3 regions of the Aliivibrio sp. A6 genome follow, and region 1 is predicted to be linked to each of the others. Evidence: predicted binding sites of a transcription regulator. Region 1 holds the regulator's gene; each other region holds the start of a gene.
What was found. Region 1 encodes CRP, which controls carbon source genes, mostly activating them, when cyclic AMP is high. Its sites were predicted from a motif close to TGTGANNNNNNTCACA; they were not measured.
Positions count from the first base shown of each region.

Region 1 (10,688 bases):
CACCAAAACAAGCTAAAGCACTGAACTTAGTTCGTCATCAGTCATGCAGCCATGAACAAATGCTAGAAGAAGAGATCACCGCGGCAACATTAAAAGCGGTTGTAGATAAAGGTTGGATTGAAGAAATCTCCCTTGCCCCAAAGCCGAGCTATTGGCAGCGCAATGTTGAGGTAACCCAAGAGAAACCACAGCTCAATGAAGAACAAGCTATTGCAATTGCAACCGTCAATGCAAGTCCTGAGTTCGGCTGTTATTTACTGGATGGTGTAACAGGTTCTGGTAAAACAGAAGTGTACTTACAATTATTAGAGCCCATTCTAAAAGCAGGCCGCCAAGCTCTGGTTTTGGTTCCTGAGATTGGCTTAACGCCACAAACCATCAATCGCTTTAAACGTCGCTTTAATGTTCCTGTCGATGTCATTCATTCAGGTCTTAATGACACTGAACGTTTAAATTCATGGCTAGCCGCACGAGACAATCACGCAGGCATAATTATAGGCACCCGCTCAGCTCTATTTACGCCTTTTCATGATCTTGGGATCATCATTGTCGATGAAGAACATGATGCCTCTTATAAACAACAAGATAGCATGAGATATCACGCTCGCGATCTTGCAGTGATGCGTGCCAACTTAGATAACATCCCTATTATTTTAGGCTCGGCAACTCCAGCACTCGAAACGCTGCACAATGCGAAAGTCGGTAAATACCACCACCTAACGTTATCCAAACGTGCAGGTACGGCAATTCCAGCTCGCCATGGCGTATTAGACGTAAAAGGCCTGTATTTAAATAGTGGTTTATCTGCCCCTTTAATTGCTCAAATGAGAAAACACTTATCTGAGGGCAATCAAGTCATGTTGTTTTTAAACCGCCGAGGGTTTTCTCCTGCACTCATGTGTCACGAGTGCGGTTGGATGGCAGAATGTAAACGTTGCGATGCTTATTATACTTTTCATCAACATAGCAATGAAATTCGTTGCCACCACTGTGGTTCACAGCAACCCATTATTCATCAATGTCAGGGTTGTGGTTCGACTCAATTGATCTCTGTTGGCGTTGGAACAGAACAGCTTGAAACACAACTCATGAATTTATTTCCTGAGTATAAAACCGTTCGTATTGACCGAGACAGCACCCGCAAAAAAGGCAGCTTAGAGAATTACTTAGACGCGATTAAAAATAACGAATACCAAATTTTAATTGGTACTCAAATGCTAGCAAAAGGCCACCACTTCCCCAACGTCACCCTAGTCGGCTTAATTGATGTAGACAGCTCATTATTTAGCAGTGACTTTCGTGCCCCTGAGCGTTTAGCTCAACTCTTTATTCAAGTGGCAGGTCGTGCTGGACGAGCCAGTAAACCAGGTGAAGTAATTTTACAAACTCACCATCCAGAACACTCGCTACTACAAAGCTTATTGCATCAAGGTTATGGACACTTTGCTGAGTATGCTTTACAAGAGCGAAAATTTGCTCAGCTCCCTCCTTATACCCATTTATCTCTATTCAGAGCAGAAGCAAATAATAGTGATAACGTAGAGCAATTTTTACGGCAAGTGCGCGACATACTAGAGAGCCATCCACAATTTCATGACGCCACGCCGGTATTAGGGCCCATCCCTGCACCATTAGCAAAACGAGCAGGTAAGTATCGTTGGCAACTGCTTTTTCAAGCGCCAAACAGAACCGTAATGCAGAGTATGTTACGAGGAGCTAAGGCAGCGATTGAGCTGCTCCCATTAGCGAAAAAAGTTCGCTGGACGCTTGATATAGAGCCTCAAGACCTTAGTTAGTGTAAGGATTTTAATTCTATTTATTTTTCATTAAGGAGGAAGATAATCAGCCCCCATGTGAGGCAAGTCACAACGTAGATGTAATTTTTGTTAGATCGCCCGTATTTAATTCTTTATTTTACACATAAAATATCTTCTAAAATAAACAGAGCAATCGTTTACTTAACATTAGATTTTAGTTGGAGAGAATTATTATGGCGACAATGAAGGACGTTGCTCTATCGGCAGGGGTATCAACAGCTACGGTATCACGAGCACTAATGACACCAGAAAAAGTATCGTTAACCACTCGCAAACGCGTAGAGAATGCCATCATTGAAACGGGGTACTCTCCAACGACACTCACTCGTACTTTACGCCGTAATGAATCTAAAACAATAGTGACCATTGTGCCTGATATTTGCGACCCATACTTTAGCGATATTCTACGAGGCATTGAAGATACCGCCGTCGAGAATGGATATATCGTTTTGGTTGGCGACAGTAGCCAGCAACAAAAGCGCGAGCATTCTTTTGTAAATCTTGTTTATACCAAGCAGGTTGATGGCATGGTACTGCTAGGCTCGGATCTTCCTTTCAATGCCAGTCGCCAAGAACAAAAAAACTTACCCCCTCTTGTTATGGCTTGTGAATACGCGCCTGAATTAGAATTACCAACCGTTCATATTGATAATTTAACCGCTGCATTTGAAGCCGTGAATTACTTAACTAAACTAGGCCATAAACGTATTGCCGAGTTATCTGGCCCTGAAGATTCTGCCCTATGTCAATTCAGACACCAAGGCTACCAACAAGCATTGCGCCGAGCAGGAATCACTATGAACAGCGCCTACATTCATTATGGTGATTTCTCTTTTGAAGCAGGTGCGAAGGCAATTAGCCAACTGCTCTCTCTCTCCTCACCACCAAGCGCCGTATTTTGTCACAACGACATAATGGCCATTGGTGCAATTCAAAAAGCAAAGCAAATGGGTTTTCGTGTACCTCAAGACATCTCCATTATGGGGTTTGATGACATTGAATTTTCCCAGTACTGTGAGCCGTCATTAACCACTATTTCACAGCCTCGCTATGAGATCGGACGTCAATCTATGCTTATGCTTCTAGAGCTACTTAAAGGTCATGATGTTCGTTCAGGATCCAGATTGTTAGAATCATCATTAGTAATAAGAGAAAGCACTGCACCACCAAAAAACCATTAATCATAAGAACTCTAAACATCAGCAAGAGGAATCCACAAAGCAAAGTCATTGATTGGGTCAATATTTCTCTCCAATTAGTGACTTTTTGCGTACTTTTTCACACAAATACTGGTATGAGTAGCGACAACTGATTACCATAAAGAACCTTCTTTGAATTCTGTATAAAGTAACGCACTGTGGCTAATAAAGATTACGTAAAACGTGGACGCACCCCCAAGAAACCGGCAAAAAAAACAGCCAAGAAAAAAGGCGTTAAGCAGCCGATATCACCGGGCTCTACTCCTTGGAAAGCCGTTGCCGTTGCTGGCCTATTGGTTGCAGTATTTGGCTATGCCCTTTACTTTTTAAATGACTCTCCAGCGCCAGAGCAAAAAGAAACCATAACGGAAGTCGCTCCAGCTAAACCCAAGAAAACAAGCTCTAACCAAGAAATTCCACCATTGCCAGAAGAGCAATGGAGTTATATGGATGAACTTCCAAATAAAGAAATTGAAGTAGAACAAAAAGAGCTAAAAGTATCTGAAGTTCCTTACATCATGCAATGCGGCGCTTATAAATCACGCTCACAAGCTGAAGAGCGCAAGATGAATATTGCTTTCCAAGGCATAACATCTACCGTTCGTCATGCTGACGGCAGTAGTTGGTATAAAGTGGTTCTTGGACCGTATAAATTTAAACGTGATGCAGAAAAAGATCGCCATAAGTTACAACGAGCTAAAATCGAACCTTGCGCTATCTGGAAAGATCAGTAATCACTCATCAATAAGTGCAGCGATTAAAATCGCTAATAGCATCACACATTTAAAAAGGAGCGCATTGAGTGCTCCTTTTTTCTATCTATTCAACTTGAAAACCCTACTCCTTCCCCCCATTACAATAGTAATAATCATGAAGATGATGTCATGCTTTAATTAATGGCGTCGTCGAATAAGAGGTTTTACTCGTGACTACAATTGTTTCTGTACGCCGTGAAGGCAAAGTCGTGGTTGCTGGCGATGGCCAAGCATCTCAAGGTGATATGATCGCAAAAGGCAACGTAAAAAAAGTACGTCGTCTATACAATGATTCTGTTCTTGTTGGTTTTGCTGGTAGCACAGCAGATGCCTTTATTCTGTTCGACCTGTGTGAACGAAAATTAGAAATGCACCAAGGTAACTTAACCAAAGCTGCGGTTGAGTTAGCTAAAGAATGGCGTAGTGACCGAGCATTGCGTCGCCTTGAAGCAATGTTAATTGTGGCAGACAAAACCACTTCTCTTATCATCAGTGGTACGGGCGATTTAATCAACGCGGACAATGATTTACTAACTATCGGTTCTGGTGGCTATTTTGCTCGCTCTGCAGCGACCGCATTACTGGAGAATACCGATTTAGATGCTCGTGAAATTGCCACAAAAGCGTTAACTATTGCTGGTGATATCGACGTATACACCAACCACAATCATACCGTTGAAGAACTGAACGCTTAACCAAAATAAGGAATTCCCATGTCTGAAATGACTCCTCGTGAAATTGTACACGAACTAGATAGCCATATTATTGGTCAAGATAAAGCAAAACGTTCAGTCGCGATTGCACTTCGTAACCGCTGGCGTCGTATGCAATTGGAACCAAATTTACGTGCCGAAGTTACGCCTAAAAATATCCTAATGATTGGTCCTACTGGTGTAGGTAAAACAGAGATTGCACGTCGTTTGGCGAAGTTAGCAAATGCGCCTTTCATTAAAGTTGAAGCGACTAAGTTCACTGAAGTAGGTTACGTTGGTAAAGAAGTTGAGAGTATCATTCGTGATTTAACCGATGTTGCTATCAAAATGACACACCAACAAGCCGTTGAAAAAGTAAAATTCCGAGCTGAGGAGCAAGCAGAAGACCGAATCCTAGATATTTTATTACCACCAGCGCGAGATGCATGGGGTAATAACGAAGAAGGTGATAATGATTCTGGTACCCGTCAATCTTTCCGTAAAAAACTGCGTGAAGGCAAGCTAGACGACAAAGAAATTGAAGTGGATGTTGCAGCACCTCAGGTCGGTGTAGAGATCATGGCTCCTCCTGGCATGGAAGAGATGACAAACCAACTTCAAGGTATGTTCCAAAACCTATCAGGCGGTAATACAACCAAAAAGCGTAAGATGAAAATTGTTGATGCCCTTAAAGCACTAACAGAAGAAGAAGGCGTGAAACTGGTTAATCCTGAAGAACTAAAAGAACAAGCCATCTTTAACGTAGAAAACCACGGTATCGTATTTATCGATGAAATAGACAAGATCTGTAAAGGCTCAAACTCTCATTCAGGTGATGTTTCTCGTGAAGGTGTGCAACGTGATTTACTGCCATTAGTTGAGGGCAGCACAGTAAGCACTAAACACGGTATGGTGAAAACCGATCATATGTTATTCATCACATCGGGTGCATTCCAGATGGCAAAACCGTCTGATCTAATCCCTGAGTTACAAGGCCGTTTACCTATCCGTGTTGAGCTTGAAGCATTAACAGCAAATGACTTCAAACGTATCTTAACGGAACCAAACGCGTCATTAACTGAACAATACATAGCTCTATTGGCAACCGAAAATGTAAGCGTTGAATTTACTGAAGATGGCATCACTCGTATTGCTGAGTCCGCTTTCCAAGTAAACGAAAGTACAGAAAACATTGGTGCTCGTCGCTTACATACGGTGATGGAACGCTTAATGGAAGAGATCTCTTACGATGCTTCTGAAAAACACGGCGAGAGCTTAGTTGTTGATGCTGAATACGTAAGTTCGCGTTTAGGCAAGCTAGTCGCAGATGAAGATTTAAGTCGCTTCATTCTGTAATTTTTAGCCTTTATGCTAAATAAAGCCTCGTTAATGAAAATTAGCGAGGCTTTCTCTTTAGGAAACGCATTATTTTAAGCCACGATTTCCCAAGAGTGTGTCATATCAATGCCTTCACCTAGCATTAAACATACTGAACAATACTTCTGTAATGAATCAGCAGTAACTTGCTCAACAATGCTAGGATCCAGATTATCACCACTCACTTCAAAATGAATATTCACATGAGTAAACAGCTTTGGCGCAGTTTCACGACGCGCGCTTGATAACTTAGCAATACAGCCTGTTACTTTTTGATTTGCAGATTTAAGTCCATCTACAACATCAACAGAACTGCATCCACCAGCGGCCATTAATACCATTTCCATCGGGCTTGGGGCTTTTTCACCACCATTTCCATCCATTACCACAGAGTGGCCAGATTGAGATTGACCTAGGAAAGTAAATCCCTCAATCCATTTAACTTCAGCGTTCATAAAAGCCTCTTTACTACATAAAAAGAAAACTCGTGATCCATTTCACGAAATTGTGCCCTTGGTCGCACATTTCATACGATCAAAGTCAAGAAATCAACGGCGAAACAAGGTATGATTTTATCAATTATCTCAACGAACATGCAGCCTTGTTCCGATAACCATATTCTATAGGCCAAACTGATATTTGGCTCAGTTATTTTAAAATGGACATCGCCTACTTGGCAAACGCAGAGGAAGTATAAAGTATGGTTCTAGGTAAACCTCAGACAGACCCAACATTAGAGTGGTTCTTATCTCATTGTCACATTCATAAGTACCCTTCAAAAAGTACTTTAATCCACGCTGGTGAAAAAGCTGAGACACTTTACTACATCGTAAAAGGTTCTGTTGCTGTACTAATCAAAGATGAAGAAGGTAAAGAAATGATCCTTTCTTACCTTAACCAAGGTGACTTCATCGGTGAGCTTGGCTTGTTTGAAGAAGGTCAAGAACGTTCAGCATGGGTTCGTGCTAAAAGCCCTTGTGAAGTGGCTGAAATTTCATTTAAGAAATTCCGTCAGCTTATTCAAGTAAACCCAGATATTCTGATGCGTCTTTCTGCTCAAATGGCAACTCGTCTACAAATCACTAGCCAAAAAGTAGGTGATTTAGCATTCCTAGACGTTACAGGCCGTATCGCTCAGACTCTATTGAATCTAGCTAAACAACCAGATGCAATGACTCACCCAGATGGCATGCAAATTAAGATCACTCGTCAAGAGATCGGTCAAATTGTAGGTTGTTCACGTGAAACTGTTGGCCGTATCTTGAAGATGCTTGAAGAGCAAAACTTGATCTCTGCACACGGTAAAACAATCGTAGTTTACGGTACTCGTTAATTTAACGCTTATCTTAAACGAATAAAAACGCAGCTCTTGAGCTGCGTTTTTTTATGCCTAAATTTTAGAATTAACTGTCTGTGCTTTCAAAAATTTTATCAGCAGATGCAGCGACAAATCCTGTATATATCTTGCCATTAGGTAGCGAATAACGCTTAGCAAACTCATAAAATCCACCTGGGATGTCAAACTCACCCTCAGTAAAGCTCACTTTCACTTTATCGGCCATGGTTGATGACTGTTCTAAGTAAACCTCAGGAGAGCCTTTCACTTCACCACCCACTTCGTTCATTGCAAAACCAGCATCACGTAAGTGTTGGTTCACATCAACCACTTCAGCAAACGCTTCAAGCTGATTAACATAAACCGTAAAGTGATTAGCACCATAACCATGAGCTGCCAGCCAAGAAGCATACTCACTCTCTTTTGCTAAGATTTGATATTCCTCAAAACTTAACGCCCAAGGACGGCCCGCTGAAAGAAAATCGCTGGTCGCAAAATAATGCGCTGGCACCTGTTCAACCAAAGCATGAATAATGTTCTGAGTTTCAAGCGATAGCTCTTCAACTAAAATCTCACTAATAAAAACAAGTGGCGCATTAGGATCTGGATGCTCAAAATGCTGTGCTTTGAGTTTTTTCGCTTCAAAATCATACGTCTCACACGCTTTATACCCTATTGCTAAAAATGGGGCAGCTAACGTTTGCAAGCCAACCTTAGGCAAGTTAAACGTACGTAATGCAATGTGATCGTTAATCAATTCATCGCCATTAGATAATAACTGATGAACCTTTCCTGCCGATGGGGATAAACGAGTAATATAATCTTGCCATAATGACGAAAATAAAGACGTTACGTTATTCATGCCTATCACCTCTTATAAAGTTAAACCCGGAGACAGTTGAGCGGGAATTTCACAGGCATCGCCTTCCATTGAGGCCATTGGGTAGGCACAATAATCTGCCGCATAGTAGGCACTTGGTTTCATATTGCCTGATGCCCCCGGACCACCAAATGGCGCGTCACCACTTGCTCCAGTTAATTGACGGTTACGATTTACAATACCTGCACGAATATGCTCTACAAAATATTCCCACTCATTGTCATCAGTTGAAACAAGACCTGCCGATAACCCATAACGAGTGCCATTAGCCAGATCTACCGCCTCTTCTAAGGTTTCATAGCGTACTATTTGCAATAATGGGCCAAAGTATTCTTCATCCGGTAATTCAGCTACATTAGTCGCATCGATAATGCCCGGAGAAACAAAGGCGTGGCCTAAGCTTTTCGCCTCAAGCAGTGATTCACCACCTAAAGCTTGTAAATTCTTCTGAGCATTTAAAATAAACTCTGCCGCAGCGACGGATATTTGCGGTCCCATGAATGGCGCGTTATCAGCAAAAGGTTGGTCAACCACAATGCTTTTTGCGACCTCAACAAGACGCACAACTAACTCATCTCCAGCTTGGCCTTTTTGCACATACAGACGACGAGCACAAGTACAACGCTGACCAGCACTGATAAAAGCTGACTGAATAATGGTATAAACCGTCGCTTCTCGATCTCCAAAATTATGAGAGATCACCATTGGGTTATTCCCCCCCATTTCTAAGGCCAGCATTTTCCCTGTATCTCCTGCAAATTGGCGATGTAAAATATGCCCTGTATTCGCACTGCCGGTAAACAACAACCCATCAATCCCTTTAGCGCTAGCCAGTGCTTCACCCGTTTCACGAGCACCTTGTACTAAGTTAATCACTCCATTAGGTAAACCGGCTTGCTGCCACAGCTGCATAATTACTTCACTGGTCCATGGTGTTTGCTCTGAAGGTTTTAATACCACGGTATTACCCGCAAGTAACGCAGGAACGATATGACCATTTGGTAGGTGTCCTGGGAAGTTATACGGCCCAAAGACAGCCATTACTCCTAGTGGGCGATGTCTTAGTACAATTTTATTCCCTGCAGCTTCACGCTCTTTATGTGGCGTTCTTTCATGGTAAGCACGAATGGAAATCGCGATTTTCCCCACCATAGCTCCCGCTTCGGTTTTTGTTTCCCAGAAAGGTTTACCCGTCTCTTTTGCAATAACTTCAGCAACTTTATCAGCATTCTCTTTTACCAATTCAGCAAAGCGCTCGATAACCGCTTGGCGCGCTTCAAAAGGCTGTTTTTTCCACTCAATAAAGGCATGACGTGCCGCACTAACAGCAGACTCAACCTGTTCTTTGGTTGCGCTGTCTCCTTCCCACACCACTTCACTGTTGTATGGGCTTACTGATTGTATGGTTTCACCTTGTCCTGAAACCCAATCCCCTGCAATCCAATGTGTCATATCCTTTGTCCTCTATTGAGCTAATAAACGTACGTAATCATCCACTTCTACTTGCAATGCCGTTGCCGCTTCTTGCGTTAAATGAACGGTATCAGTCGCTTTATCATAAGCGGCGGTGGTTGCTGTTGCTCTGAAATTCTCAAACGATGTGTTTGCAATTAAATACTGCTGTGAGCTGTTATGCTCTGTGATGATAACTTTAGCTTTAAATGAATTTCGCACCGATTCAATGCTGCGTAAATCACATTCAACCGTTGGCCCTGCATCAAAAATATCGACATAACCTCGACAGCGGAAACCTTCATTTTCTAATAGTCTTAGAGCAGGTTTAGTGTTGTCATGCACCTTACCGATAACCGCCTGAGCCTCTTTACTTAATAAGCTAACGTAGATTGGTAGCTTAGGCATAAGATCAGCAATGAATCCTTTATATCCAATACCCGTTAGATAATCCGCTTCAGTAAAATCAATTGAGAAGAAGTGTTTTTGCAGCCATTTCCAAAATGGTGACTCCCCTTCTGCATCAGAAACACCACGCATTTCTGCAAAAATAGTGTCCGAAAAACGATGCGGATGTTCCGCCATCATTAAAAAACGCGCTTTAGACATCAAACGGCCATTCAGGCCTTCACGAAACTCTGGGCGTAAGAAAAGCGTACAGATCTCAGTACTGCCAGTGTAATTACTGCCAAAAGTCAGTACCTTCACGACATTATTAACATTGAGCTTACGTGAGAAATGAACCACTTTACTGATGTGATAATTATAGAAGGGAGAATCCAAACCAACCGCAGCCTCTATTCCTGTAGTTCCTGTAACTTCCCCCGTTACTGAATCTTGGCCAACCATTAGGTAACCTTCTGTTCCAGGCTCTTGAACTTCTTTTTCAAAACTATCTATGGAGTGATCAATTCGATTTCGTAATTGTTCTTCGTTAACGGGTAGCGAGGTGAAACCATGACCGGATTCCACAGCACACTGATGAAGCGCAGGATAATCTTCCTGAGTGATAGGACGAATAACAAGCATCAATATTCCCTCCGATGCGATGTTGCGTAGACTATGCTAAGTCCAATAGATAAAACTTCAAGACTATCTATTGGAGTGAGCACTAGATAATTAATCTAAATAAAAGAAGGGCAACCCTATCTACTGGTGTTGCCCAAATCCTTATGTGAAT
Region 1 covers NZ_JARACR010000006.1:127,031-137,718, forward strand. The annotation lists gene priA (primosomal protein N') at 1-1,796, shown strand, start outside; gene cytR (DNA-binding transcriptional regulator CytR) at 1,991-2,998, shown strand; gene PVK70_RS05925 (SPOR domain-containing protein) at 3,175-3,750, shown strand; gene hslV (ATP-dependent protease subunit HslV) at 3,942-4,466, shown strand; gene hslU (HslU--HslV peptidase ATPase subunit) at 4,485-5,819, shown strand; gene PVK70_RS05940 (OsmC family protein) at 5,894-6,295, opposite strand; gene crp (cAMP-activated global transcriptional regulator CRP) at 6,541-7,173, shown strand; gene PVK70_RS05950 (DUF1338 domain-containing protein) at 7,244-8,038, opposite strand; gene astD (succinylglutamate-semialdehyde dehydrogenase) at 8,051-9,508, opposite strand; gene astA (arginine N-succinyltransferase) at 9,521-10,537, opposite strand.

Region 2 (10,688 bases), on a different contig from region 1:
CCACAAATGAATGTGTTGGTTTTTACTGAAAAAAGAGAGCGTAGTACTCAGATCCGTCAGTTTTTTCAGAAAGCAGGCTTTAAGAGTGCTGATTCTTTTAATGTCAGTATGAGAGCTTCAGAATTACCTGTTTATGACTATTATTTTATTGAATACCATTATGCTGATCATGAAGTAATTTGTGAGATAGTTAACCACGCTCGTGAAAAAGCTAAGTTTGGTAAACGTCCTATTTTTATTATCGACATTGATAATGATGACTCACTAGTTGATGATATTAATGCAAGAGAGCTTTTTCCTGATTTTGTTGTTAATAGTCCAATTAATTTTGGTTATATAGATGATTTAATTAAAAAATCCTTTAATTTAACCTTGCTTATAGAAAAGTTGGTGGGCGAAGTCAAAGGATCTCAATCCGCTTTTATTCAGCGCGCACAGACTTATCCAGGAACATATAAAAATCGAATGTTACTCAATATGACTTTAGAAGAGTTGTATAAAGCGAAAGATTTTTTAACTTTTAAAAAAGTGTATCAGCGTCACGACAAAAGTGAAATAATGCCTCAGAATTTAATGGCGTATTGTCATGTGGTAGAAAAACCAAAAGCAATCCCTGTTCTTGAGCTTTTACTTCGTTCGAAAAAGTACTTATTCAAAGCAAACTTAATGCTTGCTGATATTTATACTGAAGCAAAACAGCTATCTAAAGTCCAAGCTTCTTTAGCAAAAGCTTTTGAATATAATCCAAAAAATGACAATGCTTTCTATTCTTATTTAAAATTTATCATTGAAAATAATGAACCCGCATTAGTACATAATATGGTAATGAAACGTTTTTATCATATAGGTATTAATCCTACGACATTAAATCGTATGATCATGGATATTGCAGACATTGTTTACAAGTCAAATATGACCTTAAATAAAGATCAGTATCGTCGTTATTTTGGGCAACTTATCATTACGCTAAAAAAACGTATAGCGATGGATAAGCGTGATGAACTACAGGGTTATATTAATATTTTTATTGCTCGTCAATTGTACAAACAAGGCAAGCGTTATAAAGCCAAAGCAATAGCGACGACTTGTTATCACCGCTTTTTATCTGAGCGAAAAGTAGCATCAGATGAGTTTCGTGTTGCTGCTTTTGGTGTATTAGCAATGTCAGGCGAAGTAAAGCTGTGTGTTGGTCTATATAAAATATTTGATCAAGCGAACCTAAAAAAGAATGCGCCTCAGTTGTTACAGCAAGGTATGACGCATTTTCAAAAATTAAACAAAGTTTACCAATGGCTAAGAGGACAAACGTCTTCAGATGGTAATAAAGCACAGTTGATTAAAATTGGTCAAACGTACCCTTATTCATCAGACTTAAACTACATGCTGCTTACTCTAACGCTAAAAGGTAAAAATTTGATGAAAGATCCTGAAAACATTAAACAATGTTTGACGGTGATTCATAGAATGGAAAGAACAAATAACACAGCAGGGTATGAAAACGTAATGTCATCCGTTGAACAAAATAAGAAAATCTTAATTGATGTTTTGTTGGGTGGTTCATAGATTTAGGTAAGTTTTTGCTCAATAGGTTTCATCCATCACAGAGATAGGAAAGAGTGATTTAGCTTTTTTCTAAAAATAGTCCACACTTAAGTTATCAAAACTGATTGATAGCACGTTAGGGGGCTATGATGGAAAATAAAAAAGTAAAACAATACATGAGCGCACGACCTCTTTATTTGACAGCGGATATGTCATTATCAGCGGCTTTGGATCAATTTATTACTTCGCAGCATATTGGCGGCCCTGTTGTAAATGAACAACGTGAAGTGATTGGCTTCATTTCAGAGCAGGATTTGATTAAGTCGCTAATTGGTGTAAGTTACCATTGCCAAGACACGCACGTTGTTGCAGATGTAATGAAAACAGAAGTACTTACGGTTACACCTGAAGATACGATTATTGATTTGGCGCAGACCATGACTGCAAATAAACCTAAAATTTACCCAGTGGTAGAGGAAGGTAAGTTAGTTGGGATAATCACTCGTCGAAATGTACTTCAGGCATTGAGTGAGTCAATTGGACATTGTTTCAAACATCCAGTGTAGATATTATCTCTATAATATTTTGATATAATTAAAAATTAAGACACTTCGGTGTCTTTTTTTATATGTGAGCAAACTTATCCTTGACCTTGGAGTTAACTCTAAGGTCTATAGTTAGTGTAGATAAACAAATTACCTAACAGAAAGGATTTCCTCATGTGTACTACTCATAAAACCACTCATAGCCAAGATCATAAGCATAACCCATCAAGCTCATGCTGTGCTGCACCAAAACTCACTTCGATAAAAGCAGAAAGCGCGGTAGTTGATTGCTGTAGCAGCGTTGATAAAGCAACAGATACGGACTCATGTTGTGGAAGTGATCCTGGAGAGTCGGACCCCCTAGTTGTCACCGCTAAAACATCGAATAACGGTTCGTTATCTCGCAGCTGGCTTATTGCTGATATGGATTGTCCAAGCTGTGCTGCTAAATTGAAAAAGGCCATTCTTGCCATCCCAGAAGTTATTGATGCAAAGGTAATCTTTGCGACAGAGAAACTGACCGTAAGAACAAATAGTGAAGCTGTATTTGCTCAGGTTATTAGCGTTGCTAAGACTACGGGATTTCCCTTGTCCGATATGGGTTCGAAAAGTACATCTGAGATCGAATCTCAGCCATTTTGGAAAAAAAATTTACTGCTATTAATCTTGGTTGCCTTTTTAGTTATTGCAACGGGTATTAATTTAGTCAATAAAGAGCTAGGAACTATCGCATTCACTGTTGCTGGCTTGTTTGGTTTAATTCCTATTGGCCGTAAAGCCATTCGTTTAGCAAAAAATGGTTCCCCATTCTCAATTGAAACGTTAATGACAGTAGCAGCTATTGGTGCTGTGTATTTAGGTGAAACGGTTGAAGCAGCAATGGTTATCTTATTGTTTATGTTAGGTGAACAATTAGAAGGCTACGCATCGGCGAAAGCAAGAAGTGGCGTGAAAGCATTAATGGATTTAGTGCCAGATACTGCATTGCGAATCAATAACGATGGTACAAAAGAAGAAGTAGCAGCATCAGAATTAAACGTAGGAGATAAAGTTCAAGTTTCTCCAGGCGATCGTTTAGCCGCAGATGCGATTTTACTTTCTGAATTCGCTTCTTTTGATGAAAGTGCTTTAACAGGTGAATCTGTACCTGTTGATAAGAAGGCAAACGATCCATTGATGGCAGGTTCTATTGTTAATGATCGTGTCATTGAAATTCAGATAACATCAGCTCAAGGTGAGAATGCAATTGATCGTATTCTTCATCTAATAGAAGAAGCAGAATCACGCAAAGCCCCATTAGAGCGTTTCCTGGATAAGTTCAGCCGTTGGTACACGCCAGCAATGATGTTGATGTCATTATTGGTCATCATTATTCCACCACTGATGTTTGGTCAATCATGGGATACCTGGATTTATCGAGGTTTAGCAATGCTATTGATTGCTTGTCCTTGTGCGCTAGTGATTTCTACGCCAGCAGCGATTACTTCTGGTTTAGCTACAGCGGCAAAACGTGGTGCATTAATTAAAGGGGGCGCTGCATTAGAAGAGCTTGGTCATATTCAAAACATCGCATTTGATAAGACGGGGACGCTAACCCAAGGTAAGCCAGTATTAACTGATATTCGTGTTTTAGTTGAAGCTGAAACTGAAGAAAGTATTTTATTTCAATCAGCAGCGGTTGAAATGGGCTCATCTCATCCATTAGCAAGAGCCGTAGTAATAAAAGCGCAAGAACAAGGGTTAACTGTTATTGAAGCCGATGAGCGTGAGACCGTTGTTGGGAAAGGCATTAAAGGAACTGTTAATGATCAATATATTGAACTGTATGCCCCGCAGCAGTTTGATGGTGAGGTTACTCCTGAAATCGAAAGTCAAATATCGTTCTTAGAGCAACAGGGTAAAACGGTTGTACTTGTGCTGATTAATAAGCAGATCTCTGGATTATTAGCGTGGCGTGATGAACTTCGTCCTGATGCTAAAATGGCTGTAGAAAAGTTAGTTAAATTAGGTATAAAACCAATCATGCTTACTGGTGATAACGAACGTGCAGCAAAAGCGATTGCTGAAGAGTTGAATATTGACTATAAAGCGGGTTTATTGCCATCAGACAAAGTGAAATACGTTGAGTTGTTAACTGCACAGGCAAAAACAGCAATGGTCGGTGATGGTATTAATGATGCACCAGCAATGAAGACTGCTTCTATTGGTATTGCAATGGGTGGAGGAACAGATGTTGCCCTTGAAACCGCAGATGCAGCATTAACTCATAACCGATTAGAAGAACTAGGGCCAATGGTTGCACTATCAAAAGCAACACTGAGTAACATTCATCAGAACATTACTCTAGCGCTTGGTTTGAAAGCCGTATTCTTAGTGACTAGTTTATTTGGTATTACTGGTTTATGGGTTGCTGTACTAGCTGACAGTGGTGCAACAGCCTTAGTTACCTTAAATGCACTTCGTTTATTACGCTTTAAAGAAAAGTAAATCTTCTTGCTGAAAAATAAAGAGAGATACCTCTAATAAAAGCGCTCATAGATTGAGCGCCTTTCATTTTTATGTGATGCCAATCGGTTTTCCTTGCAAGAGTGTATATTATCAACATTCCTTTCGGGATCTTAATCACACTAATGCAAGAGGTGTTTGGGTAAAGTAACTTCATCGAATCAATTATAACTAATTAAATTAACGCGACCCTACAATCGCAAGGAGCTAACCATGACAGCAGCAGTATTCCATTTAGGCGTAACACAGGCAGATCTTCAAGGTGCAGAAATGGCGATCATTCCTGGTGACCCAGCGCGTGTTCAAAAAATTGCAGAGCAAATGGAAAACCCTAAATTTCTAGCAAGCCACCGTGAATATACAGTGTACCTAGCTGAGCTAGATGGCAAGAAAATTGTAGTATGTTCAACGGGTATTGGTGGCCCATCGACTTCAATTGCTGTTGAAGAGCTAGCGCAATTGGGTGTTCGTACTTTCCTACGTGTAGGTACAACAGGCGCAATTCAACCTCATGTAAATGTAGGTGATATGATTGTGACTACAGGTTCTGTTCGTTTAGATGGCGCTAGTCTTCACTTTGCTCCAATGGAATTTCCTGCAGTTGCTGACTTTGATGTTGCAACGGCAATGCGTAAAGCGGTTGTTGATCAAGGTGCAGCGGTTCACACAGGTGTGACAGCATCAAGTGATACTTTCTACCCAGGTCAAGAACGTTACGATACGTTCTCTGGTCGTGTTGTTAAGCGTTTCCAGGGTTCTATGCAAGAGTGGCAAGACATGGGCGTACTGAACTTTGAAATGGAATCAGCAACATTATTAACAATGTGTGCAAGCTCTGGTTTACGTGCTGGTTGTGTTGCGGGTGTAATTATTAACCGTACACAAAAAGAGATCCCAGATCACGCAACACTAAAAGAAACTGAAGCACGTTCAATTAAAGTTGTGATTGAAGCTGCTCGTAATCTTCTATAATAGAAGAACATAAAAAGCTACTAAGATGCCGTTGGTTCAAATGAATCAGCGGCATTTTTGTATCGAGAGTACACGTAGAAAATAAAAAAGACCAAATCATCGGTCTTTTTATAGTTAAATTAGTTTAGCTCAATAATCAATGACCACCAGCGGCTAAGAACCAATTGAGAAGATGCTTTTTAAGATCTCCTAACTCATCTGGACCAATAATCGCTAAGCCTAAATCTTGCGCTCGCATAATGTCGTTATTACGTAGAGGGCGGAAGCTCACCAACATAGCTCGTGCTTGTAAGCCACCTAGAAGGTCACGTAACGACTCTAATTTATAGAGAGTGTCATCGCCATCATCACGCATGCCTTTGGTCTTACATTCAATAATATGCAGCTTATTGTTCACGATACTAACCACATCTAGCTCGTTACGAACGTCTTTATCACCAATTTCACGGTGAACTTGAACATTCAAAGAGTGATCTTGAAGTGTTGGTAAATATTGCTGAATATCGACCACAGTATTATGAACTAATATCTCTAACCATTCACCGTTAGCTAAACGTCGAGCTTCTTCGCAATCAAACGTTAAGGTGCCGTTTTCATAGGTAGCTAAACCCGTTTCAACAAGATCAGTCAGTAGCATATTAAGTTCTTTATAACTCTGCTGCTTCTCTGTCACCTCAACATCAAGGCGTTGTTCTTTACGACAAGTCGTTGCTAAGTAGTTCAATGTAGCAAGACCAGGGCCTAATTCTAGTGCATTACTTGCCCAACGCTGACAAAGCTCACGCAGACGTTTATCAATGCTCTCTGGAAGTTCAGATTCAGAAAACTCACAGCGTGCGCCAAAGATAGCAAGGTAATCACTTAAACGGATATTATCAGCTACGTGTTTTTGTTTGCGACCATCAGGGTAAAGCCAGCATAATTTATCGCTGAATGGTTCGACAACAAAAATTGGCCAATGATAAGAGCGGAACACTTCATAGGCAGAAAGAAGACGATGTCGAAGGCCACAGCTTGCATTTAATTTAATGTCGCTAAAATGATGTTTCATTTCGGCGGCTAATGCTTGCAAAGATTCTTTAATTAAATGAGTGTCTACAATATTTGGGATTTCATAAAAATCAGAAGTAATTCCCTTATATTGAAGTATGGTTTCTAAGCGATGAAACATATCTTTCTGTGTCTCGTCGCCAATAAAAATCATATGCTCGCCTTTTACGGAGAGATCAAGGAGAGGGGTTACAAGACGGACGGGGTCTTGATCTAATATGCCAACATGCGTGATCATGAAATAATCCTTGTAATGGTGATTACACATAATGAAGCAGAAGGCATGCGTAACCGAATAATTATAATTTTAAGTACATACTAGTTTATAGAATTAGTATGGTTTTTCTATTCAATACTATTGTAATGAGGGGCTTAATGATAAAAATCAACCCATTGTTAAATATTCTTATTTGGGCTTAATAAAAAAAGACGATAGAATAGAGCCACATGCCTTAAATACAGAATGAACTATGAGCTATTTACCTTTAGATGAATACAATCGCAAATGGATTTTTACTCATCAATCAATGCCAGTTGATGATGAATTATTGTCATTAATTAAGCCATTCACTCAAGCAAAATCTGCTCAAGTTTGGAATGATTTTATTAGTGCGAACAGTCCAACGGCAGATCATTTTGGTTCGAAAGAATGGCCAATGAAACAAAGCTCATGGAGCAATGAGATTGATTGGCAGCATCGCTGGGATAGTGATAATGAAGCATTGCCAGATGAAGTATTAGAGTTTATTGATTGGGCTGACGATGTAACGGTTTATTTTTGTTATGAGAAATACAATCTGATTGAAACCTCTTGGGGCACATTTAAGAAAACATGGAAAAACTTTTTATTTTACGATGACTTACCAATACTTATCGGAAAGAAGAAAGCACAAGCATTGTGGTTTAATTCGAAAGGTAAAGTGAAGTTAGGCTCAAGAAGTTAATTACGATTAGCGATAAAATTAAAAAAGGCTCAGAGTCATTAACTTTGAGCCTTTTTGTTTAATATCGCTGATAGTTTAAGAAGGAGTTCTTGTAATCACGTACTCTGGCGCGTGTATTTCAAGATAATGTGAAAAACTATCTAGCTCTGCTTTTAAATCTTCAGTGCTTGCTCTATTTAAATGGATGATAAAACGTTGAAACTCATTGATATCCAATATCTGTTTATTATACATAATCCATTCAATAACTAGCTCTTGAGGGGCAGGAATTATTTCACTAAACCTCTTGGCTGCATTGCGTAATTCTCGAGTACCGAAGCGAAACCAACCAACAAAATAAAGTAACACCATACTCGCTAAAATAACGATATGGAACATTAAGGTTACCTAAAAATTGTGATGAATTCAGTATACTCAATCCATCACTTTTTTGAAGACAATTTTAGTTAGTTTGCGAAGCTTTGACAAAAAAGAAGCAAAAAGCGTCATTTGTTTTATTTCTGTCATGCCAACAGTTTAATTAATTAAACGTAACCCAGCTGGTAGAGCGTCACCGAAAAGTCGTTTAGAGTCCGCTTCGCTTAATGCTTGCTGACTAGAGACGAGATCTATCCAACTTTGTGGAGAGCGACTCTTCTTCAGTTTATCAATAATACTTTCACGTAGTTCATCTGAGACATCTAAGGTTCTATCACCAGTCAATCGTGCCATCATAACTGCGGCAAAACCTGCCATTGGTTGTATTTTCCAATCTTGAGCTAATAGTGTTGGTAACCATTGAGCCACTTGGGTTGCTGGTATTAAATTATGCTGACTACCATAGAATGGAGAGCGAGAACAAATACGTCCTAACGCCCACCAATGGACTTGCGGTTGGTTGTCATTTTTTGCATGGCCTAATACCCAAGAGGCAATCAGTGTCTTATCTTCAACATCCAGATGCTCAAGTGCAGCAGCTAGACGAACCATAGCTTCATAACTTTTGTTACTGGCCTCTTCTAATGTTTTTGGATTACGCAAAGAGCCCGGGTGTAGGTATTTTGCCATATCAGCCAAAATGGTTTCTTGCTGCTCTTGGCTTAAACCACCAGAGATACGACGCCAGAATGTCCACCAGTCGTTCCAAGATTGTTTCGACTCGAATTGAATGCCTTGTTGATAGGTTTCCCATGCTTGAGATATCTTCCATTCATCGGCAGGGTAGCCAAAACCAGGACGCAGAGCAAAACCTGTCATTTTTAACCAGTTTTGTTCATGTTTATCAGAACGGCGGCGACGTTTTTTACTGTCAAGTAATGCGGTTGCTAGTTCCCGTGAGGTAATTAAATCCCATGATTCACGTTTACCTATCAGCTTCTCTATGTTTTTAGAAAAGGCTTTAATGGCATTTGGGTTTTGTTTGCTGCCGCCATAAGCCTCTTTAATACTTGCTATAGCATTCGGTAGACGAGGAGGAAGGCTAATTTGATCCGCAAGGTTAGCACTTTTATTGGAGGCTTGATTACGTACTTCAAATTCGACTAACCAACGCTGTGAATCGTCCTCAACAGAAACACATTCAATCTTAATGGTGCCGACTTCTGTGAATTGACAGGCTAGGGTTACTTCAACGCGATCTTTTTGGTTTGCGTGTAGATCATCTTTTGATTTACTTGATTCAAGTGTTACGACATAAGGCGGTAAGCTAACAAAACTTGGATCGGCTAACTCAGTGATCATACCTGAGGTAGCAAGCTGATCTTTTGTTGTTGAAAGCAAATTAAAACGAACAGGTTCGCCCAATGTTAGTGAGAAACGGCGGCTTGTCATGCGAATTTCTTCACCTTCGTCGCTGCCTTTTGCCAATAAACATAAACCTTGTGGCTGTTTATTTTTCTCTTCTAACTGTAAATAGAATGAACGCGCAGAGCCACCACCGATTTTTAATTGTGCACCATGACGTGCTTTACCATAAGCAACGGCACCATAAGCAACGGCCAAGTCAGGGTGGGGGTTAGATAATTGAGTGACAGTGTCACCTTTCCAGTTGTTCATCAATTCAAGTGAACGTTCAGCAAGGAGAGGGCTATTAAATACGCCACCGTTTAATAATAGGCCAACAGGAATAGCACGATCTTGATGAGCAGCTAAATCATTATCATCCCAACCGAGTGCTTTTGCTGACACTTCTTTATGATTATCCAAGAACTGAGCTAAGTGCTTACTGATAGCAGGATCAGAAGCGTAAGGTAAGCCAAATTCAACAACAGCGGTTTGACGTTGATTTGGACGGTCATTAAAGTCAGTCAGTGGTAAGAATCCATCAAGCGCAATTTGATGAACTTCTTCTTTGGTTAACTCAACTTTACGACTGCCACCTAATAATTTAGAGCCAGACCCTAATAGAGTGATATGGCCAGATTCTGGTGCATTAGCTGACAGTAAACGTTCTTTGGTTTTACGCGTTTGTTGAATAAGTTTAGTTAACGCGGCTGCCGTCATTTTCTTACCGCTGTCTAAGCGTTGCTCAGCTAAATGCGCTAAGGCTAAATCAATGTTGTCACCACCTAACATTAGGTGATCACCCACGCCAATACGATCAAGTGCCAATTCGTCTTTATTAAAACGCGCTTGGATTAAACTTAAATCGGTAGTGCCGCCGCCTACATCGCACACCACCATTAACGGAATGTTCTTTAGAATGTCTTTTGCAGTGTCTTGATGATGGTGATACCAGTCATAACAAACGGCTTGTGGTTCTTCCAATAGAATGATCTTATCAAGACCTGCCAGTTTTGCGGCTTGTATAGTAAATGAACGAGCACTCTCATCAAACGAAGCAGGAACAGTAACAACCACTTCTTGAAGTTCCATTGGCGCATCAGGGTGGTGGTAATTCCAAGATTGACGAACGTGGTTTAAATAACTCGCACTGGCAACAATAGGAGAGACTTTCTCAACATCTTCTGCGCCTGCCCAAGGCAGAATATCTGAGGTACGATCGACTTTAGTGTGGGATAACCAACTCTTAGCACTGACTACTTGGCGACCTTCTACTTTTGACCCTAATTCACGGGCCCATTCACCAATGATTGCGTTTTTTATTTCACCATCAATCGCTTTTACATTCCAAGGCAGTGTTAGGTCATTT
Region 2 covers NZ_JARACR010000003.1:202,678-213,365, reverse strand. The annotation lists gene PVK70_RS03255 (hypothetical protein) at 1-1,563, shown strand, start outside; gene PVK70_RS03250 (CBS domain-containing protein) at 1,692-2,108, shown strand; gene PVK70_RS03245 (zinc/cadmium/mercury/lead-transporting ATPase) at 2,262-4,574, shown strand; gene udp (uridine phosphorylase) at 4,806-5,564, shown strand; gene PVK70_RS03235 (DUF1887 family protein) at 5,701-6,852, opposite strand; gene PVK70_RS03230 (DUF2947 domain-containing protein) at 7,085-7,558, shown strand; gene PVK70_RS03225 (hypothetical protein) at 7,634-7,936, opposite strand; gene PVK70_RS03220 (Hsp70 family protein) at 8,075-10,688, opposite strand, start outside.
Region 2: the regulator CRP is predicted to act here: its motif matches at 4,699-4,714, upstream of udp (uridine phosphorylase).

Region 3 (10,688 bases), on a different contig from region 1:
TCAATTGCTTTTGCTGATGAGCAAGCTACTGATGGGCCTCCAGGGACACATTTTGCGGCATCTTCCAGAGGAAATAGCTCTTCAAATATCTCGCGATACGCATAACCTTCTTTTGTAGTTGGCGTATTATAAGGGAAGCGGAGTTTAGCTGATTCCATTTGCTGATCGGTGACCTTGGCTTCAGCAGTTTCACGTAATGTATCAATCCAGCTGTAACCCACGCCATCAGAGAACTGCTCTTTTTGTCTCCAAGCAATCGACTCAGGAAGATAATCTTCAAAACATTCACGAAGAATGTGTTTTTCCATTTTACCATTACCACACATTTTATCTTGTGGGTTTAAGCGCATAGCGATATCAATAAATTCTTTATCTAAGAAAGGCACACGACCTTCTACGCCCCAAGCTGCAAGAGATTTGTTTGCACGAGCACAATCAAACATATTTAAAGCAAGCAGTTTACGAACCGTTTCTTCGTGGAATTCTTTTTTGTTGGGTGCCTTATGGAAATATAAGTAACCACCAAAGATTTCATCAGCCCCTTCACCAGAAAGTACCATTTTAATACCCATGGCTTTAATTTTTCGACCCATAAGGAACATAGGTGTTGAAGCTCGGATAGTGGTTACATCGTAAGTTTCGATATGATAAATAACATCACGAATCGCATCTAAACCTTCTTGGATTGTATATGTCATTTCATGGTGTACTGTCCCTAATTTATCAGCAACCTCACGAGCTGCTTTTAAATCAGGAGCGCCTTCTAGACCAACGGCAAAGGAATGCAATTGTGGCCACCAAGCTTCAGATTTCTCGTTATCTTCAATACGCATCGCTGAAAATTTTTTCGCAACAGCTGAAGTAATAGATGAATCCAAACCACCAGATAAAAGAACACCATAAGGAACGTCAGTCATTAATTGGCGCTTAACGGCATCCTCTAGAGCTTGTTTAAGGTCTTCTTTGCTTGTTGGGTTATCTTTAACCGCATCATAATCCATCCAATCACGTACATAATAACGTGTAGGTTCAGCATCTTTTGAAGAGTAGAAGTGACCAGGAGGGAATTCACTAATTGATTTACAGACAGGAACTAAGGCTTTCATTTCTGATGCCACATAATAGTTCCCATGTTCATCATGCCCATGATACATAGGAATGATACCTATATGGTCACGGCCAATTAAATATTCATCTTTTTCTTCATCATAAAGAATAAAGGCAAAAATACCGTTTAAGTCTTCTAAAAGATCGGCACCTTTTTCACGGTATAGTGCTAGGATAACTTCACAATCAGAGTCTGTTTGGAAGGCGTAATCGTCGGCATACTTTTCGCGTAATTCTTTATGGTTATAGATCTCACCATTAACAGCTAAAATGTGTTTTTTATCTTCGCTGTAAAGTGGTTGAGCTCCGCTATTTAAGCCAACAATAGCAAGACGCTCATGTGCTAAAATTGCTTTATCTGATGAATAAATACCTGACCAGTCAGGGCCGCGATGACGTAGTTTTTTTGACATTTCAAGTGCTGCAGTTCGCAATGGGGTTGGATCACTTTTAATATCTAGAATTCCAAAAATCGAGCACATAAGTTCCCTCTATCTCTTCTTAATTTTTATAGTAAATTATTGTCTTGTCTACAATTTGCCATTATCACTAAAAAAAGCAACCCAGAAATACAAATAAAATCACAAATAGATAACCTAATTAAATAATATTTAATATTTTTACTATTTTGGTGTTGGATCGTTAATTGAAGTTGGCTTTTTAAACAAAATAATGAAGGAGAGGGGGATGTTTATAAAAAAATCAGATTAAAGTTTAACGTAACTCTAATCTGATCCTGAGCAATGAGTAAGTTACTATCAAGAAATTAGGATTTCATATATTCTTTTTGTTGATTAAATTGTGGGTTTAATTGTTCACTTACATGTCGAGCAAAACCACTACCAGCTTCATGGTAAATATTAAATGCAGCATCAACACCTTGTTCAATTAAACCATCTATTTGGTCATTATAAGCTGCAATAGCTGCCGTTTGACCTTGGTAATTACGTGATTGTAATTGCTCTAAAGCAAATTGATTACCTTGATGATTTGGCATTGCTAACAGCACTAACTTTACGTGAGATGTTGAAAGGATGCGTTCCCAAAAATCTGGGTCGGTTGCATCGCCAGAAATAACATTTCGACCTAAGCTCTGGTGATGTCTTGCTGATTCTTCACGAAGTTCAATACCTAAAATAATGTCGCCATACTTCTCTTTGAGCTCATCATAAGCTCCACTACCGATACGGCCCATCCCTAAAATCAAAATTTGAGCTCGTCCTGGGTTAATTAATTTATCCATCGGATTTAACCGTTCAGCGGTATGTTCTTTTAGCCAATGACGAGAGCGTTGATAAATGGAATGACCAAAGTTATTTAACGGTGCTGAGATAATGAACGAGATGGATACAGCAATGGCAATGGCCACTAATGTATCTCCAGGTAACCATCCCATTTTAAAGGCAAGACCACCCACGATAAGTCCAAACTCACTGTAATTAAATAATGTAAGAGAAGCGAGAAGTGAGGTCCGTACCCTAAATTTGAACTTATTGATGATAATAAAATACAGAAGTCCTTTAACTGGAAGTAGCAAGATCAAAATCAGCGCTAATCCTAAACCTGAAATAGTAGGGGCAGCAGATAAGCCGATATTTAGGAAGAAACAGATAAGTAAAATTTCTTTTAAATTAAAGAGAGATTTAGATAACTCAGAGGCTTTCGAGTGTCCCGCCAGTAACATGCCTAAAATAAGTGCTCCTAGATCAGGCTTCATGCCAACAAGTTCAAAGGTTCCTGCACCAGCAACAAGCGCTAAGAAAATACCATAAAGAACCAACATTTCGCCGTGACCTGCCCAATCTAATAATTTGAAAAATAGAGGGCGAAGTAGTGGCAGGGCAAATAGAGCTAATGCAGTTATCTCTGGGATTTTTCCTGTTGATGCAGTTAAAAATACAACCGCAAAGATATCTTGCATGACCAGAATACCAATGGCCAGTGTGCCATATGTGGCGTTCATCTCCCCTTTTTCTTGAAGCGCTTTGACCGCAAAAACAGTGCTTGAGAAAGAGAGAGCAAAACCAAAAAGAACCAACTGTGCAGTGCCTATATCAGCAAGCATTGTGATGCCAAGAAGTTTAAGGCCTAATAATGCAAAAGTGAAAAAGAGGGTAGAAAAAACATTATGAAGCGTTGCACCTAACCAGATTTCTTTAGCAAGTAAGGTTTTTATATCTAATTTTAATCCAATAGAAAAAAGTAAAAGCGTAACGCCGAGATCTGCAAAAGTTGAAAGTGCATCATTAGATTGGAAGCCAAGAGCATGCAAACCAAAGCCAGCTAATAAAAAACCAACAAGAGGGGGTAAATTAATTTTTAGTGCAATAAAACCCATTACAAAAGCTGCAATGATAAAAAGTAACTCCATATACTTATTTTCCTAGTGGTATTCAAAAAAAAGGGTCGCTATTCGCAACCCTTAGAATGATAACACGTGAAAAGTCAGTCGTGATTATTCATCAAGTAATTTTTGTAACAATACACCATTTAGCATTGCTCGTTTCACCATAGAAAAAGCACCAATTGTTGGTTGGTTATGAAGCTCTGAAGCCACAATTGGCAAATCTTTGTGGAATGCAGTTAGTGATTGATTCTTAATACAGTTATGAATTGCAGCAAATACGATTTTGTCAGCCTGAGTGATCGCACCTGAAATAATGATTTTCTGTGGATTAAACAAGTTGATGGTCATCGCGATGGCTTTACCAAGTTGATTACCAACACGTAGTAACGTTTGTGTTGCTAGCTCATCGCCATGATTTGCGGCATGACAAATATCAGACATGGTAATTTTTTCAATTTGCGAAAGGCTAGAAGGATAACCTTGCTTTAATAAGCTATTAACTCGAGAAATAATAGCTGGGTTTGCAGCAACAGTCTCTAAGCAGCCGAAATTGCCACACTGGCATTTATCACCAATTGGATCTATTTGAATGTGGCCAATTTCACCGACATTACGGTTATGACCAAGAAAAACTTTACCATTTACAATGATCCCAGCACCAGTACCTCTGTGAACACTGACTAAAATAGAATCATAGCAATCGCGTGATGCGCCAAAATAATGCTCAGCAAGAGCAAGTCCACGAACATCATTACCAACGAAACATTGAGTTTTAAATGTTTCTTTAATGAAATCAGCTAATGCCAATTTATCAATGTCGGTATTAGGCATGTATTCTACAACACCAGTTTCTGGATTAACTAAACCTGGTAGCGTAATACCAATAGCGATTAATTGTTTAATCGTGTCTTGATTACGTGTAATAAAGTGTTGGAGTAATTGATTTAAACCATCAAGTAATTCTTGTTGATGAGAGTAATGAAACTCGTGATATTCAGAGGCCAATTCTTTTGTTGAAAGGTCAAAAAGGCTCAACTGAATATAGTCTCGCCCTAAACGTACAGCAATTGAATGGAAAGGGTCTGTTTCGGTAGTCAAAGAGATAGCTCTTCGACCACCGGTTGATGCTTGTTGCGCGACTTCTTTAATTAAGCCGCGCTCTAATAATTGACGGGTTATTTTGGTAACACTTGCCGGAGCAAGCTGGCTAACATCAGCGATTTGAATTCGAGAAATCGGGCCTTTTTGGTCGATTAAACGATAAACAGCCGCACTGTTTAATTGTTTTACAAGATCTACATTACCAATTTGTCCGTCAGTCATATTAACTTTGCTCGTATTGTCCGTTAACAACAGTCGCTTTTACATTGAAGTCACGATCAAAGATAGCAAGGTTAGCAACCATGTTCTTTTTGATTCGGCCAAGTTTATTATCCACACCAATTGCTTGAGCTGGGTATAACGTTGCCATACGTAAAGCTTCATCTAAAGCGATTCCAACGTGCTCAACTGTATTCTGAACTGCTTCAATCATAGTCAGAGCTGAGCCGCCTAATGTGCCATTTTCATCAACACATTTACCATCCTTGTAATATACTTTCTTACCAACAAAAATAAAGTATTCCATGTCAGCACCTGCAGGAGCTGTGGCATCGGTCACTAATACTAGCTTTTCTTTCTTTATTTTGTGTGCAATACGGATGTTTGCATAGTCAACATGGAAGCCATCAGCGATGATCCCAGCATAAACTTCTGGCGTATCATAGATAGCGCCGACAACACCAGGTTCACGACCAACCATTGGTGTCATCGCATTAAATAAGTGTGTAGCAAATGTGATGCCTGATTCAAACCCTTGGCGAGCTTCTGCATAAGTTGCATTAGTGTGGCCTATTGAAACAACGATACCTGCTTTATGAAGACGCTCAATATGCTCAGGGTCGTTTTGCTCTGGTGCCAGTGTTACTTTAGCGATTAAATCAGCGTTATCACACATTAATTGAATCATGTCTGTGTCTGAATGACGAATATGATCAACGCTATGAATGCCTTTTTTCATCACGTTTAGGTATGGACCTTCAAGGTGTAGACCTAGTGATTGGTTTTGATATTTGTTGTGGTATTCACGAGCGGCTTCTATTGATGCGCGCATATCTTCATCAGAGGATGTGATTAATGTTGGCAGGAAGCTTGTACAACCTGATTTTAAGTTTGCTTCGTGCATGATTTGCATGGTTTCGGCTGTGATTTGATCATTCAGCATTACACCGCCGCAGCCATTAAGCTGAAGGTCAATAAATCCAGGGCTTAAAATTGCACCATCAAGATCTTTTAATTCGATACCTTCAGGCAATTCTGTGGTTGGACAAACGGCTTCGATCTCTGTTCCATTGATAATAACAGAGTGGTCAACAAGAACGTCGTTACCAGTATAAACTTTACAGTTTGTTAGCGCATACATAGCTGAATCCTTTGGTTATAATTTATAGTACGAAAAAAATAATAACTTTTTTCGTTGAAATTTTTAAGCAAGTGAAAATAGAACTGCTTACTGAGCGGCACACTCAAGTTACCTAAATGTTACGTTCAGTAATGACAAAGTTTGGCGTTTAATTTGCCAAATTTTATTCCTAATGTTTTATTCTTTTGAATGATAAAATAAGTTTTATGATCTCGCTAGCAAAAACCCCTAAATATTCCCTCCACAGGTGATAGTGATCACAATTAGCTTGCTTTTAATTTGCGGAGCGAAATTAATCCCTTACACTGACCCTGTTTATAACGAGTAGCGAAATAAGTTTATAGTAAACAAACAGCGCTGTTCAAAAAAAATCTAAAATCCTTATAGGGGGAAACTAAAGGTGAATATTTTAGGATATTTTCAAAAAGTAGGTAAAGCACTGATGGTACCAGTTGCTACATTACCTGCAGCAGCAATTTTAATGGGTATTGGTTACTGGATTGACCCGGTAGCTTGGGGTGGCAACAGTGCACTAGCAGCGTTTTTAATTAAAGCTGGTGCGGCTATCATCGACAACATGTCTGTACTGTTCGCAGTCGGTGTTGCTTATGGTATGTCTAAAGATAAAGACGGTGCAGCAGCACTTTCTGGCTTTGTTGGTTTCCTAGTTGTTACTACTCTTCTTTCACCAGGAGCAGTAGCTCAAATTCAGGGTATTGATCCTTCTGCAGTTCCTGCTGCATTTAGCAAAATCAATAACCAGTTTGTAGGTATCCTAGTTGGTATCGTATCTGCTGAGATCTACAACCGTTTCTCTACGGTAGAACTGCATAAAGCACTTGCATTCTTCTCTGGTAAACGTCTTGTACCTATCCTAACTTCTTTTGCAGGTATCTTAATTGCATTTATTCTTATGTACATTTGGCCTTCAATTTACGGTGGCCTAGTACATTTCGGTGAATCAATTCAAGGTATGGGTTCTGTTGGTGCTGGTATCTATGCATTCTTCAACCGTCTACTAATTCCAGTTGGTCTTCACCATGCACTTAACTCAGTGTTCTGGTTCGATGTTGCTGGTATTAACGATATCCCTAACTTCCTAGGTGGCGCTAAGTCTATCGCTGAAGGTACAGCAACTGTAGGTGTTACAGGTATGTACCAAGCTGGTTTCTTCCCAATCATGATGTTTGGTCTACCAGGTGCAGCATTAGCTATTTACCATACAGCTAAAATTGAGAACAAAGAAAAAGTAGCAGGTATTATGATTGCTGCTGGTTTCGCATCATTCTTTACGGGTGTTACAGAGCCACTAGAGTTCTCATTCATGTTCCTAGCTCCAGGGCTTTACGTACTTCACGCAGCATTAACAGGTATCTCAGTATTCATCGCGGCATCTATGCAGTGGATTGCAGGTTTCGGTTTCTCTGCAGGTCTAGTAGATATGGTTCTTTCTACTCGTAACCCTCTAGCTGTTAATTGGTACATGCTAATTATCCAAGGTATCGTATTCTTTGCAGTTTACTACTTCGTATTCCGCGCTGTAATCGTTAAGTTTAATCTTAAGACTCCAGGCCGTGAAGATGACGATGAAGAAGAAAGCTCAGTTCGTGGTTCAAAAGAAACTGGTGAACTAGCGAAACAATACCTTAAAGCTCTAGGTGGTCACGAAAACCTAGAAAACATCGATGCTTGTATCACTCGTTTACGTCTAACTCTTAAAGACACTAGCGTAATTAGCGAGAAGCAACTTAAAGCTCTAGGTGCAATGGGTGTGGTTAAACTTGGTTCAAACAACGTTCAAGTTATCCTTGGTCCTCTTGCTGAAATCGTAGCTGGCGAAATGAAAAAAATCCCAGCTTCTGAAGACCTAACAGCAGTTGCATTACCATAATTATTGAGTAATTAGCTCAAAATAGACAAGCCGCTCTCCTTAGAGCGGCTTTTTTTATGGAAATAAAGAAACTATTTGATTCTATATATTGAGTATTGACGCATAATTGTGGATCATAGGGAGATATGAACAATCTGTTCTTTCTAACAATACTAATACCAATGAGGTGCTTTAGATGAGTGAAACTGAAACTCGTCCTACCAACTTTATCCGTCAAATCATTGATGAAGACTTAAAGTCAGGTAAACATTCCAGTGTCCATACTCGTTTCCCGCCAGAGCCAAATGGCTATCTGCATATCGGACACGCAAAATCTATCTGTTTGAATTTTGGTATTGCACAAGATTACCAGGGACAGTGTAATCTACGATTTGATGACACTAACCCTGAAAAAGAAGATATTGAGTACGTTGAGTCTATTAAGAACGACGTAAAATGGTTAGGCTTTGATTGGAGTGGTGATATTCACTATTCTTCAAATTATTTTGATAAATTATACGATTACGCTGTAGAACTTATTGAAAAAGGTTTGGCTTATGTTGATGAGCTAACATCAGATCAAATTCGTGAATACCGCGGTACGTTAAAAGAGCCAGGTAAAAACAGTCCATACCGTGACCGTAGTGTAGAAGATAACCTTGCGTTATTTGAACAAATGCGTGATGGTAAATTTAAAGAAGGTACGATTTGTCTTCGTGCAAAAATCGATATGGCTTCTTCATTTATCGTAATGCGTGATCCTGTTATTTATCGTATTCGTTTCGCTTCTCATCATCAAACGGGTGATAAGTGGTGTATCTACCCAATGTACGATTTTACACATTGTATTTCGGATGCGCTTGAAGGCATTACCCATTCAATCTGTACATTAGAATTCCAAGATAACCGTCGTTTATACGATTGGGTATTGGAAAATATTACGATTGACTGTCAGCCTCGTCAGTATGAGTTTAGTCGCCTAAACCTAGAATATACGATCATGTCTAAGCGTAAGCTAAACGAGCTGGTAACTGAGAAATTGGTTAATGGTTGGGATGACCCTCGTATGCCTACGGTTTCTGGTTTACGCCGTCGTGGTTTTACTGCTGCCTCTATTCGTGAGTTCTGTAAGCGAATTGGTGTAACTAAGCAAGAGAATATGATCGAGTTTGGTTCATTAGAATCGTGTATTCGTGATGATTTAAATGAGAACGCACCTCGTGCAATGGCGGTACTTGAGCCTGTTAAAATCGTAATTGAAAACTACGAAGAAGGTAAAGTTGAGACGCTTAGTATTGCTAATCATCCTAACAAACCTGAAATGGGCAAGCGTGATGTTCCATTTACACGTGAAGTATACATCGAACAAGATGACTTCCGTGAAGAAGCGAATAAAAAGTACAAGCGTTTAGTTCTTGGTAAAGAAGTTCGTTTACGTGGTGCTTATGTTATTCAAGCGAATCGTATTGAAAAAGATGAAGCGGGTAATGTGACGACGATCTTTTGTAGCTACGATGATGAAACGCTAGGTAAGAATCCAGCTGACGGCCGTAAGGTTAAAGGGGTGATTCACTGGGTATCAGCAGATAAAGCGTTACCAGCAGAAATTCGTTTGTATGATCGTCTGTTTAATGTACCAAACCCTGCAGCGCTAGAAGATTTTTCAGAGAGTATTAATCCTGAATCATTAGTTGTAATGAACGGTTTTGTTGAACCGAGCTTAGCAACGGCAGAAGCAGAGGCTGGTTATCAGTTTGAGCGTACAGGCTATTTCTGTATTGATAACAAAGATTCTAAGCCAGAAGCTCTTGTATTCAACCGTACAGTAGGTTTACGTGATACTTGGGAAGGTTAATCCTGACTAAGTGATTAATTGATAATAAAAAACCAGCAGAAATGCTGGTTTTTTTATGACTAAAATTTACGGTATTAACCGTTATGAGCGTCATCATTATCAATACAATCACCAGTAATGCAGTGGCCGTATAGATATAAACTGTGATTAGTTAATCGAACATTGTATTTTTTTGCGATCTCTTTTTGACGTTCTTCAATCATTTCATCAGAGAATTCGATTACTTTACCGCAATCTAGGCAAACTAGGTGGTCATGATGGTGCTGAGTTGCTAGTTCAAAAACGGATTTACCGCCTTCGAAGTGGTGACGAGTAACAATACCTGCGTCATCGAATTGGTTTAATACGCGGTATACGGTAGCAAGACCAATCTCTTCACCAATATCGATTAATTTTTTATATAAATCTTCTGCACTAATGTGTTGGCAATCTGGTTGTTGTAGCACTTCTAAAATTTTAAGGCGCGGTAGAGTGACTTTTAAACCGGCTTTTTTTAGTGCTTGGTTGTTATCTGACATCGACTTTTCCTGTATTGACATTCTGCATCGATTTTTTGTGCAGTTTTAATAACTTAATTATAGGGAACATTCAATCCAGTTGATACCTTATCTGTACGATCTCTTACAAAAAAATAGATGTTGATCTTTTGTTAATGAATAAATTATGATGAGGTCCGACCAGAATTAAGGATTGATCAATATGTATAAGTACTTTACCCCAAAAATTGTTAGAAGGGCACTTAATATTTGGCCACCATTTTGGGGCGCTGGGATCTCAATCGCAAATATTTCATCAAACTTTCAAGAGGTTAGTGTTATTTTGAAAGACCGATTTTGGAATAGAAATGCGAATAGAACTCAATATGGAGGTAGCATTTTTTCGATGACCGATCCTGTGTTTTCATTCATGTTAATGGGGATTCTAAGAGAAGAGTATTTTGTATGGGATAAACAGTCAGAGATTGATTTTATTTCACCAGGAACCACCGACTTATACGCACATTTTGTGATATCTGATGGGCAGTTAGCAGAAATAAAACAAGCAACAA
Region 3 covers NZ_JARACR010000012.1:69,201-79,888, reverse strand. The annotation lists gene asnB (asparagine synthase B) at 1-1,589, opposite strand, end outside; gene PVK70_RS09200 (cation:proton antiporter family protein) at 1,874-3,478, opposite strand; gene nagC (DNA-binding transcriptional regulator NagC) at 3,563-4,777, opposite strand; gene nagA (N-acetylglucosamine-6-phosphate deacetylase) at 4,779-5,915, opposite strand; gene nagE (N-acetylglucosamine-specific PTS transporter subunit IIBC) at 6,316-7,806, shown strand; gene glnS (glutamine--tRNA ligase) at 7,982-9,640, shown strand; gene fcrX (ferric iron uptake transcriptional regulator FcrX) at 9,715-10,158, opposite strand; gene PVK70_RS09170 (hotdog fold domain-containing protein) at 10,340-10,688, shown strand, end outside.
Region 3: the regulator CRP is predicted to act here: its motif matches at 6,162-6,177, upstream of nagE (N-acetylglucosamine-specific PTS transporter subunit IIBC).